3 regions of the Streptomyces sp. NPDC051051 genome follow, and region 1 is predicted to be linked to each of the others. Evidence: riboswitches for the same ligand, from Rfam matches in the RefSeq annotation. Region 1 holds a riboswitch; each other region holds the start of a gene.
The links. A riboswitch is a leader RNA that binds a small molecule or an ion and turns the genes downstream of it on or off. The one in region 1 is predicted to bind cobalamin.
Positions count from the first base shown of each region.

Region 2: another riboswitch for cobalamin. It lies ahead of AB0N31_RS06230 (ribonucleoside-diphosphate reductase subunit alpha); the one in region 1 lies ahead of AB0N31_RS24280 (cobalamin biosynthesis protein).
Region 3: another riboswitch for cobalamin. It lies ahead of AB0N31_RS29635 (energy-coupling factor ABC transporter permease); the one in region 1 lies ahead of AB0N31_RS24280 (cobalamin biosynthesis protein).

Region 1 covers NZ_JBFBCB010000034.1:31,876-35,942, forward strand. Annotated here, with positions in the region: gene AB0N31_RS24275 (cobyric acid synthase) at 1-1,442, opposite strand, end outside; gene AB0N31_RS24280 (cobalamin biosynthesis protein) at 1,439-2,407, opposite strand; cobalamin riboswitch at 2,508-2,640, opposite strand; gene AB0N31_RS24285 (hypothetical protein) at 2,792-3,013, opposite strand; gene AB0N31_RS24290 (inorganic phosphate transporter) at 3,048-4,067, opposite strand, start outside.
Region 2 covers NZ_JBFBCB010000005.1:185,720-189,786, forward strand. Annotated here, with positions in the region: gene AB0N31_RS06220 (DUF3311 domain-containing protein) at 1-155, shown strand, start outside; gene mctP (monocarboxylate uptake permease MctP) at 152-1,786, shown strand; cobalamin riboswitch at 1,967-2,110, shown strand; gene AB0N31_RS06230 (ribonucleoside-diphosphate reductase subunit alpha) at 2,233-4,067, shown strand, end outside.
Region 3 covers NZ_JBFBCB010000050.1:24,451-28,517, reverse strand. Annotated here, with positions in the region: gene AB0N31_RS29640 (PP2C family protein-serine/threonine phosphatase) at 1-721, shown strand, start outside; cobalamin riboswitch at 905-1,090, shown strand; gene AB0N31_RS29635 (energy-coupling factor ABC transporter permease) at 1,120-1,827, shown strand; gene AB0N31_RS29630 (energy-coupling factor ABC transporter substrate-binding protein) at 1,824-2,219, shown strand; gene cbiQ (cobalt ECF transporter T component CbiQ) at 2,226-2,975, shown strand; gene AB0N31_RS29620 (ATP-binding cassette domain-containing protein) at 2,972-3,802, shown strand; gene AB0N31_RS29615 (DUF6766 family protein) at 3,820-4,067, opposite strand, start outside.

The sequences.
Region 1 (4,067 bases):
AGCTGCTCCTCGCGCAGCGCGGCGAAGGAGGTGTCGGCGGCCGGCACGAAACGGCGGCCCGCGGCGGCCGCCACCTCCCGCAGGAACGCCCGGCGGAAACCGTCCGACTCCAGTGAGCCGTGCCAGTGGGTGCCCCAGGTCTGCCCGACCCGGCAGCCGTCCAGGAAGGCTTGGCCTCCGGTGACGTCGGCGACCCCGTGATGGATCTCGTACCCCTCGACCCGCTCGCCGAGGGCTTCCCCCACCGGCCGGGTCAGGGTCTTCTCGCGGGCGAACCGCACCCGCACGGGCAGTACCCCGAGCCCGTCGACATGGCCCCGCCGGCTCTCGACCTCGTCCTCGATGTGCGCGCCGAGGATCTGGAAACCGCCGCAGACGCCCAGCACGGGCCGCCCCTCGGCGACCCTGCGCAGGACGGCGTCCGCCAGCCCGCGCTCCCGCAGCCACTCCAGCGCCCGGACCGTCCCCCGGGTCCCCGGGAGCACCACGAGGTCGGCGTCGGCCAGTTCCTCCGGCCGGTCCACGAACCGCACGACGACGCCCGGTTCGGCGGCCAGCGCGTCCACGTCGGTGAAGTTGGACATCAGCGGGACCGCGCAGACGGCGACCCGCAGCACGTCCTCACCGACGGGCGCGGAGACGGCCGACTCCCGGACGGCGCCCCGCAGGGAGACCGCCATCCCGTCCTCCTCGTCGATCCCGAGCCCGTGCCGGAACGGCAGCACCCCGTACGTCCGCCGCCCGGTCAGCCCGCGCAGCATGTCCAGGCCCGGCTCCAGCAGCGAGACGTCACCGCGGAACTTGTTGACGAGGAACCCGGCGACCAGTTCCTGGTCCTGCGGCGAGAGCAGTGCGACGGTCCCGAAGAAGGAGGCGAAGACGCCGCCGCGGTCGATGTCGCCGACGACGAGCACGGGGAGCCGCGCGTTGCGGGCGATCCCCATGTTCACGATGTCGGTCCGCCGCAGGTTGATCTCGGCGGGACTGCCCGCCCCCTCACAGATCACCGCGTCATACGTGCCCCGCAACTCGGCGAGACAGTCGAGAACGGTCCCGAGGAGTTCCTCCTGCCGTCCGCCGCGCAGCCTGTTCCCGGGGGACGACCCCCCGGCTTCCCCGGTCCCCCCGAAGAACCCGCGCGCGCTCATCTCGCCGACCGGCCTGCCGAGCAGCACGACCTGACTGCTCCGCTCGCCGCCCGGCTTGAGCAGCACCGGATTCATCAGCGCCGTCGGCTCGATGCGGCAGGCCTGCGCCTGCATGGCCTGCGCGCGCCCGATCTCGGCGCCCTCGCGGGTCACGAACGAGTTGAGGGACATGTTCTGCGCCTTGAAGGGCGCCACCTTGACCCCCTGCCGCACCAGCCACCGGCAGATCCCGGCGGTGACGACGCTCTTGCCGGCGTCCGAGGTGGTGCCGGCGACGAGGAGACCCCCGCTCATGACGTACGCCCCTTCGCTCTCGCCGCGAGGACACCCGCGGAGACGACGCGCGCGGCGACGGTGACGCCGAGCGCGAGCAGGCCGACGCGGCGGGAGAGCCGCGCGGCGCGTTCGATGTCGTGGGCCATGACGGGCCGCCCCCGCTCCCCGTTCAGCACGGGCCGGTGTTCCACGCGCCCGGCGTACGACAGCGTCCCGCCCAGCCGCACCCCGAGGGCACCGGCGAACGACGCCTCCACGGGACCGGCGTTGGGACTGGGATGCCTGCGCGCGTCGGCCCGCCAGGCCCGCACCGCCCCGCGCGGATCGTCACCGGCGACGGCGGCCAGGACGGCGGTCAGCCGTGCCCCCGGCCATCCGGCGACGTCGTCCAGCCGGGCCGACGCCCACCCGAAGCGGAGGTGGCGCGGCGAGCGGTGGCCGACCATGGCGTCCAGGGTGTTGACGGCCCGGAACCCGAGCAGTCCCGGCACACCGCCGACGGCCCCCCACACCAGGGCGCCCACGACCGCGTCGGAGGTGTTCTCGGCGACGGACTCGACGACCGCGCGGGCGATGCCGTCGGCGTCCAGGGCCTGCGGGTCCCGTCCGCACAGGTGCGGCAGCCGCGCCCGCGCGCCCTCGACGTCCCCCGCTTCCAGGGCCCGCCCGACGGTCCGGGCCTCCCGTACCAGTGAGGTCCCGCCGACGACGGCCCACACGGCGGCACCGGTCAACGCGACGGAGGCGGCGGGGGAGCGGCGTACGGCACGTGCGGCGAGGGCCCCGAGGGCCACGGCGCCACCGGCGCACACGGCGGTGTGCAGCGCGCCCCACCCGCGGTGGTCCCGCCACAGCACCCGTTCCACGCCGGCCGCGGCCCGCCCGAACACGGCGACCGGATGCCCCCGGCGCGGATCGCCGAGGAGCAGGTCCCCCAGGAGGCCGGCGGCGGCACCGTACGCGTAGCGGCGATCGGCACCCATCGGCTCAGCCGGCCGACGGGCCGGGCAACGACCTGGTGCTGTACCTCGAACGGCAGCCGAGCATGGCGATATGTCCTCACTCAGGGTGTCCACGCCCTGGTTCGACGAGACCGGCGACGAGAGTTCCTGGCTCCCGGGGGTGTCTACCCCGGTGACAGTGGCGGGACCGCGCCGGATTCACACCGGCTTCCTCTTCTGTCGCCGTACATGGCCCCGGCAGTCCACCACGGGCCCGGAACGGCCGTCAACTCGCTGTTGACCTGCGACGGGACAGTGTGCAGAACCCCACACACCACCGGTCACCGCCGGTCACGGCCGTCACGCACGCGTGGGGCGCGGGACGGTGGTCCGTCCCGCGCCCCACGCGCGTGTGCGTGCCGTCCGTCAGGCGACGATCAGCGAGATCCCGTAGGCCACCGCACCGGCGCACGCCGCGAAGCAGGCGTACGCGCCGGTGACGGCCAGGGTGGCGGAGCCGCCCTGGGCCGCGGCCCGCTCGCGGCGGGAGAGGCCCATGATGCCGAGGGTGAAGAGGGCCACGAGGGCCACGGTGACGACGAGACTGACGCCGAAGACGGAGCCGAGAGCCGCCCAGTCGATCTTCATGCTGCTTCTTCCTTCGTACCGGTGGGGGCGGGACTCAGACGGTGGTGACGGTGGGAGCGGCCGGGGGAGCCGGTTCCGCCGCCGGGGCGGGGATGGTGGCCGTGAGGTCCTCGGCGACCGTGCCCGCCGGAGGCGGGGTCACGGCGGCGATCGCGGTGGTGACCACGCCGGCCGGCTCCTCGTCCGCGTCGACGACGTTCGTGTGGTCGATGACCTCGCGCCGCGAGATCTTCCAGATCGCCGCGCTGGAGGCGATGAGGAACGCCGCGACGAGCGCCGTGCCCCAGTCGCCGAGGCCGGTCACGTACTCGGCGAGGGCGCCGACCAGGGCCGCGGCCGGCAGCGTCAGGCCCCAGGCCACGAACATCCGGGTGGCGGTCGACCAGCGGACGACGCCGCCCTTGCGACCGAGGCCCGCACCCATCACCGAGCCGGACACCGAGTGCGTGGTGGAGAGCGAGAAGCCGAGGTGGGAGGAGGCCAGGATGACGGTGGCCGCGCTGGTCTGGGCGGCGAAGCCCTGCTGCGGCTGGAGGTCGGTCAGGCCCTTGCCCATGGTGCGGATGATGCGCCAGCCGCCGAGGTAGGTGCCGAGCGCGATCGCCAGGCCCGCGGACAGGATGACCCACAGCGGCGGGTCGGAGTCGGGGGCGACGGCGCCGCCGGCGACCAGGGCGAGGGTGATGATGCCCATCGTCTTCTGCGCGTCGTTGGTGCCGTGGGCGAGCGAGACCAGGCCGGCGGAGGCGATCTGGCCGGTTCGGTAGCCCTTGGCGGCGGCCTTGCCGTCGGCCTTCTTGCCCAGCGAGTACGACAGCCGGGTCGCGAGCATCGCCGCGACGCCCGCGACGATCGGCGCGGCGATGGCCGGGATCAGGACCTTGGTGACGAGCACGTCGCCGTGGACCGCGCCGGCGCCGGCCGAGGCGATGGTGGCGCCGATCAGACCGCCCATCAGGGCGTGCGAGGAACTGGACGGCAGTCCGACCAGCCAGGTCAGCAGGTTCCAGAGGATCGCGCCGACCAGGGCGGCGAAGATGACCTCGGGACGGAT
Region 2 (4,067 bases), on a different contig from region 1:
CGAAGACCGACCCCGCGTTCATCGGCATCCCCTTCTTCTACTGGTACCAGATGCTGTGGGTGCTGCTCTCCACCGCGCTCACGGTGATCGCCTACAAGCTGTGGCAGCTCGACCAGCGCGGCCGCGCGAACCGGGGCGGGGGTGCGGCGAAGTGAAGGACGGCGTGAACGGCGTCGCACTCGCCGTCTTCATCTTCTTCTTCCTGGCCGTCACGGTCATGGGCTTCCTGGCCGCGCGCTGGCGCAGGGCCGACGACGAGCACAGCCTCGACGAATGGGGCCTGGGCGGCCGGTCGTTCGGCACCTGGGTCACCTGGTTCCTGCTCGGCGGCGACCTGTACACGGCCTACACGTTCGTGGCGGTCCCGGCGGCGATCTACGCGGCCGGCGCGGCGGGCTTCTTCGCGGTGCCGTACACGATCCTCGTCTACCCGCTGATCTTCACGTTCCTGCCGCGCCTGTGGTCGGTGTCGCACCGGCACGGGTACGTGACGACCTCGGACTTCGTGCGCGGCCGGTTCGGCTCCAAGGGGCTGTCCCTGGCCGTGGCCGTCACCGGCATCCTGGCCACCATGCCGTACATCGCGCTCCAGCTCGTCGGCATCCAGGCCGTGCTGGACGTGATGGGCGTCGGCGGCGGCGAGAACACCAACTGGTTCGTCAAGGACCTGCCGCTGCTGATCGCCTTCGGCGTGCTCGCGGCGTACACCTACTCGTCGGGGCTGCGGGCGCCCGCGCTGATCGCGTTCGTGAAGGACACGCTGATCTACATCGTCATCGCGGTGGCGATCATCTACATCCCCATCAAGCTCGGCGGGTTCGACGACATCTTCGCCAAGGCGGGCGACGCCTTCGCGCAGACCAACCCGGCGACCGGCAAGCCACGCGGTGCGCTCGCCCCGGCCGAGGCGGGCCAGTGGACGTACGCCACGCTGGCGCTGGGGTCCGCGCTGGCGCTGTTCATGTACCCGCACTCGATCACCGCGACGCTGTCCTCGCGCAGCCGTGAGGTGATCCGCCGCAACACCACGATCCTGCCGCTGTACTCCCTGATGCTCGGCCTGCTCGCCCTGCTGGGCTTCATGGCGATCGCCGCCGGAGTGAAGGTCACCAACGGCCAGTTGGCGATCCCGCAGCTCTTCGAGGACATGTTCCCGGCGTGGTTCGCCGGTGTGGCCTTCGCGGCGATCGGCATCGGCGCGCTGGTGCCGGCCGCCATCATGTCCATCGCGGCCGCGAACCTCTTCACCCGCAACATCTACAAGGACTTCATCAAGCCGGACGCCACGCCCAAGGAGGAGACCCGTGTCTCCAAACTGGTCTCGCTGCTGGTGAAGGTGGGCGCGCTGGTCTTCGTCCTCACCATGGACAAGACGGTCGCCATCAACTTCCAGCTGCTGGGCGGCATCTGGATCCTCCAGACCTTCCCGGCCCTGGTGGGCGGCCTGTTCACCCGCTGGTTCCACCGCTGGGCCCTGCTGGCCGGCTGGGCCGTCGGCATGGTCTACGGCACGTTCGCGGCGTACGGCGTCGCCTCTCCGACGCAGGCGCACTTCGGCGGCTCGTCGAAGGAGATCCCCGGCATCGGCGAGATCGGCTACATCGGCCTGACGGCGTTCGTGCTGAACGTGGTGGTGACGGTGGTGCTGACCTTCGTCCTGAAGGCGCTCAAGGCCCCGGAGGGCGTCGACGAGACGTCCCCGTCGGACTACACGGCGGACGCCGGCGACCCGGGCGTCCAGGTGGAGCTGCCGCCGGCGACGGCGGGGGCGGGAGCGGGGCACTAGCGCGGGGCGTCCCCGCCCACCACTCCCTCCACATCCCGCAGCGGGCCGCCCGGGGCACGTCGCCCCGGCGGCCCGCTGTCGTACGCGCTCGTGCCGCGAGGACGGGGCCCTGTCCCCTCGGAGTTGACGCTGCGAAGCCAGCCCGACACAACATCTGGGGGTCACGTGGCAGCCCGGCACAAGATGTATGCTCATGCTCGCTGTCGCCGCAGGGGAATCCGGTGCGAATCCGGAACTGTCCCGCAACGGTGTACGTGCGTGCGCGCATACCCATATGCGCACGCATGGTCAGTCCGAGCACCTGCCGGCAGCGCACCCGGTCCGTCCGGCTCGGGTGCCCTGACGTCCGGGCCTCGCGGAATGGGCCGGTGGACGCGACGCGCCCCGCGCTCGTGTGCCGCCCCCTGCCCTGCGCAAGGCCCCCGCCGAGCGAGGGAGAGCCCCACGTGACCATCGCGCCAGCCGAACCGGCTTCAGCAGCCCCGGAGACCGACGGTCCCGGAGCCGCACTGCTGCGGACCCTGACCGAGCTGACCGCCGACCTCCCCGACACCGACCCCGGCCGGGTCGCCGCCGCCGCGCTGCGGGGCCGGTCCGCGCGGGCGGACGAGGCGGAGCTGCGCGAACTGGCCACGGAGGCGGCCGCCGGTCTGATCTCCGAGGACCCCGCCTACTCCCGGCTGGCCGCCCGGCTGCTGACGATCGGCATCCGCGCCGAGGCCGCCTCCCAGGGCGTCACCTCCTTCACCACGTCCGTCGCCGTCGGCCACCGCGAGGGCCTGATCGCCGACCGCACCGCCGAGTTCGTGCGGCTGCACGCCGCCCGGCTCGACGCGCTGGTCGACACGGACGCCGACGACCGCTTCGGCTACTTCGGCCTGCGCACCCTGCACAGCCGCTACCTGCTGCGCCACCCGCTGACCCGCAAGGTCGTCGAGACCCCCCAGCACTTCCTGCTGCGGGTGGCGAGCGGCCTGGCCGAAGACGACACGGCGAGGTCCGTCGACGAGGTCGCCGCGCTCTACGGGCTGATGAGCCGCCTGGACTACCTCCCCTCCTCCCCCACCCTGTTCAACTCCGGCACCCGGCACCCGCAGATGTCGTCCTGCTACCTCCTCGACTCCCCCCTGGACGAGCTGGACTCCATCTACGACCGCTACCACCAGGTCGCCCGCCTCTCCAAGCACGCCGGCGGCATCGGGCTGTCGTACAGCCGCATCCGCTCGCGCGGGTCGCTCATCCGCGGCACCAACGGGCACTCCAACGGCATCGTGCCGTTCCTGAAGACCCTGGACGCCTCGGTCGCCGCCGTGAACCAGGGCGGCCGGCGCAAGGGCGCGGCCGCGGTCTACCTGGAGACCTGGCACTCCGACATCGAGGAGTTCCTGGAACTGCGCGACAACACCGGTGAGGACGCGCGCCGTACGCACAACCTCAACCTGGCGCACTGGGTGCCGGACGAGTTCATGCGGCGGGTCGACGCCGACGGGCAGTGGTCGCTGTTCTCCCCGGCCGACGTACCCGAGCTGGTCGACCTGTGGGGCGACGAGTTCGACGCGGCCTACCGCGCGGCCGAGGCCGCGGGCCTCGCGAGGAAGACCATCGCGGCCCGCGACCTGTACGGACGCATGATGCGCACCCTCGCCCAGACCGGCAACGGCTGGATGACCTTCAAGGACGCGGCCAACCGCACCGCCAACCAGACCGCCGAACCGGGCCACGTGGTCCACTCCTCGAACCTGTGCACGGAGATCCTGGAGGTCACCGACGACGGCGAGACGGCGGTCTGCAACCTGGGTTCGGTGAACCTCGGCGCGTTCGTCGACACGGCCCCCGGGGCCGCCGAGGTCATCGACTGGGAGCGGCTGGACGAGACCGTCCGCACCGCCGTCACCTTCCTCGACCGGGTCGTCGACATCAACTTCTACCCCACCGAGCAGGCGGGCCGCTCCAACGCCCGCTGGCGCCCGGTCGGGCTGGGCGCGATGGGCCTCCAGGACGTCTTCTTCAAGCTGCGGCTGCCCTTCGACTCGCCCGCGGCCAGGGCGCTCTCCACCCGGATCGCCGAGCGGATCATGCTCGCCGCGTACGAGGCCTCCGCCGACCTCGCCGAGCGCAACGGCCCGCTGCCCGCCTGGGAGAAGACCCGTACCGCCCGGGGCGTGCTGCACCCCGACCACTACGGTGTCGAGTTCGCCTGGCCGGAGCGCTGGGCGGCGCTGCGCGAGCGCGTCGCGGCGACCGGCATGCGCAACTCGCTGCTCCTGGCCATCGCGCCGAC
Region 3 (4,067 bases), on a different contig from region 1:
GGAACGGCTCACCCTGGCCGCGGAGATGCAGTGGCAGCTCCTCCCGGCCCGCTCCGGCACCGGCCCCGGATACGCGCTCGGCGCCCAGATGGAGCCCGCCTACGCCGTCCGCGGCGCCAACTTCGACTGGTCCGCGACGGACGACCGCCTCACCCTGTACGTCAACAACGGCATGGGGGACGGCACGGAGGCGTCGCTGCTGACGAGCCTGGCGGTCAGCGCGCTGCGCAACGCGCGACGGGCCGGCCTCCCGATCGCCGACCAGGCGGCGCTGGCCGACCAGGCGGTGCACGCCCACTACCGGGGCCGCTGCCACCTGCCGGTGCTGATGCTGGAGGTCGAAGTCGCCACGGGCCGGGCCCAGGTGGTGGACGCCGGCTCACCGCGGCTGCTGCGGCTGCGGGCGGGCACCGTCGAACCCGTCGACCTGGAAGCCCAGTTGCCGCTGGGCATGTTCGAGGAGACCGACTACGTGGCGCAGCCGTTCCAGGTGGAGCCCGAGGACCGGCTGGTGTTCGTCAGCGACGGCGTCCACGCGGTCGCTCCGCCCGGCGGAGGGACGTACGGGGACGCCGCCCTGGCCCGCGCGATCACGGCCACCCGGCTGCTGCCGGCGGCCGAGGTCCCGCGTGCCGTGCTGCGCGAACTGGCGGGGCACCGCGGCGGGTCCGTGACGGAGGACGACGCGCTCGTGGTGTGCCTGGACTGGCACGGCCGCTGACCCTCCGGATTCCCGGACCGGCACGGCCGCCGACCGACCGGTGTGTCGGAACCGACACGGCCGCCGAGCGGTGTCCGCGTGACCGCGGTGCGGCCCCGGCGCGGCCGGTGTGCGCCGGGTCGGCACCCCGCGTCCGCCGCCCGTGCGCCCCCGTTCCCGCTTGTCACCGCCCCTGTCCTCGCACTACTGTCACCACGCCTTGGTGAACGGGAAATCCGGTGTGATGCCGGTGCGGCCCTCGCCACTGTGATCGGGAAGTCCGGCTCCGGCCCTCGCGGGCAGCCACTGGGTCCTCACGGACCCGGGAAGGCGGAGCACGGGCGGTGGTACCCGTCAGCCAGGAGACCGGCCAAGGCGCGTCAACCATCCACGAGGTGCTGGAGAGGGTCTGCTGAGCCATGCACATAGCCGAGGGTTTTCTGCCTCCGGCGCACGCGGTCGCCTGGAGCGTCGCGTCGGCGCCGTTCGTCGTCCACGGAGCCCGGTCGCTCACCCGTGAAGTCAGGGAGCATCCCGAGAGCACGCTGCTGCTCGGCGCCTCCGGCGCCTTCACGTTCGTCCTGTCCGCACTCAAGCTCCCTTCGGTGACCGGGAGTTGCTCGCATCCCACCGGCACCGGCCTGGGCGCCGTCCTGTTCCGGCCGCCGATCATGGCCGTGCTGGGCACGATCACCCTGCTCTTCCAGGCCCTGCTGCTCGCGCACGGTGGCCTGACCACGCTCGGCGCCAACGTGTTCTCGATGGCGATCGTCGGACCGTGGGCCGGATACGGCGTCTACCGCCTGCTGCGGCGCTACGGCGTGCCGTTGATGGTCACGGTGTTCGCCGGCGCGTTCGTCGCCGACCTGTCCACCTACTGCGTGACCAGCGTGCAACTGGCGCTGGCGTTCCCCGACCCGAGCAGCGGGTTCCTGGGCGCGCTCGGCAAGTTCGGGTCCATCTTCGCCGTCACGCAGATCCCGCTGGCCGTGAGCGAGGGGCTCCTCACCGTCCTGGTGATGCGTCTCCTCGTGCAGTCCAGCAAGGGCGAACTGACCCGGCTGGGCGTGCTGGTGACCGGGGGCCGGAACCGGAAGCCGGACACGACCGGGGCGGTGGCCCGGTGAAGCGGAACACCAAGATCAACCTCCTGCTGCTGCTCGCCGTGCTCGCGCTCGCGGTGCTGCCGCTGGCCCTGGGTCTCGGCGACCACAAGGAGCAGCCGTTCACCGGCTCCGACAGCGAGGCGGAGACGGCGATCACCGAGCTGGAGCCGGACTACGAACCGTGGTTCTCGCCCCTGTACGAGCCTCCGTCCGGGGAGATCGAGTCGGCGCTGTTCTCCCTCCAGGCGGCCCTGGGCGCGGGCGTCCTCGCCTACTACTTCGGGGTGCGCCGTGGCCGCCGCCAGGGCGAACTGCGGGCGCTGGCCCGCCTGGAGGAGAAACAGGACGGGGCCGAGGCGCGGGACGACGTGAGCACGCCCGACGCCGGGAAGTCTCCGCAGGAACGGGTCTGATCGGACGTGCTGCCGATCGACGCGGCGGCGCACGGCAGTCGCTGGCGCCACCGTCATCCCGTGGACAAGGCCGTGCTGGGGCTCGGCCTCACCCTGCTCGCGATCTCCCTGCCGCCCTGGCCGGGCGCGGCCCTGGTGCTGGTGACGGCACTCGCCCTGCTGCTGGGTCCGGCGGGGGTGCCGCCCCGCCGGCTGTGGCGCGCCTACCGGGTCCCGCTGGGCTTCTGCGCGACGGGCGCGCTCACCCTCCTCGTCCAGGTGGGCGGGCCCGACGGGTTCGTGTCCCCGGCCGACGGTGGCCCGGTGCGGGCCGGGGAGCTGATGCTGCGCACCTCGGCCGCCTCACTCGGCGTGCTGCTGTTCGCGTTCACCACGCCCATGTCGGATCTGCTGCCCCGCCTGGTGAGGGCAGGCGTGCCCGCGCCGGTCGTCGACGTCGCCCTGGTGACGTACCGCATGAGCTTCCTGCTGCTGGACTCGATGCGCCGGATCCGGGAGGCGCAGGCGGCCCGGCTCGGGCACACCGGCCGGGCCGCCGAGTGGCGTTCGCTCGCCGGGCTCGGCGCCACCGCGTTCGTGCGGGCCTTCGACCGGGCGGCGCGGCTGCAGGCCGGGCTCGCCGGGCGCGGTTACGACGGCACCCTGCGCGTCCTGGTGCCCGAGGCCCGTGTCTCCGCCCGCTTCACGGCGGCCGCGGCCGCCCTCCTGGTGGCTCTGGCCGCCCTCACCCTCGTCCTGGAAAGGCCCCTGTCATGAGCGAGCTGGTCGCCCTGCGGGGTGTCTGCTTCGGGTACGAGGACGGCCCGGCCGTGCTCGAGGACCTCGACTTCACGGTGCGCGCGGGGCGCGCCCTCGCCCTGCTCGGCCGCAACGGCAGCGGGAAGACGACCCTGATGCGACTGCTCAGCGGCGGACTGCGCCCGCGCACCGGCACGTTGACGGTCGAGGGACGGCCGGTGGGGTACGACCGCAAGGGGTTGACCCGGCTGCGGACGACCGTGCAGCTGGTGGTGCAGGACCCCGACGACCAGCTGTTCGCCGCGTCCGTCGCCCAGGACGTGTCGTTCGGGCCGCTGAACCTGGGGCTGCCCGACGCCGAGGTGCGGGTCCGGGTGGACGAGGCGCTCGCCGCGCTGGACATCACCGCCCTGGCCGACCGGCCCACTCACCTGCTGTCCTACGGGCAGCGCAAGCGGACCGCGATCGCGGGCGCCGTCGCGATGCGGCCACGCGTGCTGATCCTCGACGAGCCGACCGCCGGGCTCGACCCGGACGGCCAGGAACGGCTGCTCACCACGCTGGACGGGCTGCGCGCGTCCGGTACGACGGTGGTGATGGCCACCCACGACGTCGATCTCGCCCTGCGCTGGGCCGACGACGCGGCCCTGCTCACCCCGTCCGGCGTGCACACCGGTCCGGCGGACATCTCGCTGGCCCGCACGGACCTGCTCCGCGAGGCGGGCCTGCGCCTGCCCTGGGGCATCGCGGTCGCCCGACTGCTCGCCGGTCAGGGCCTGTTGTCCGAAGGGAAGGCCGGACCGCGCAGCCCGGAGGAACTGGCGGCGCTGCTGGCCGGGGGCTGAGTCCGCGACAGAGTGCCTCAGCCCTCGACGCCGGTGGCGTCGTGCGCCGCGCCGACCGGCTTGGACTCCGGTGAGCCCCGCTGGCGCAGGTAGATCGACAGCACCGCCATGGAGGCGACGGCCAGCAGTTCGGACTGCCAGTTCTGGAGCGTGCGGTTCCAGAAGTCGGCGGCGCCCAGGTACTGGGACCAGCTCAAGGGTGCCTGCAGCTGACGCAGCCGCTGCTCGTTGTAGGCGGCCACGCCGGTGATCGACTGCACCAGCC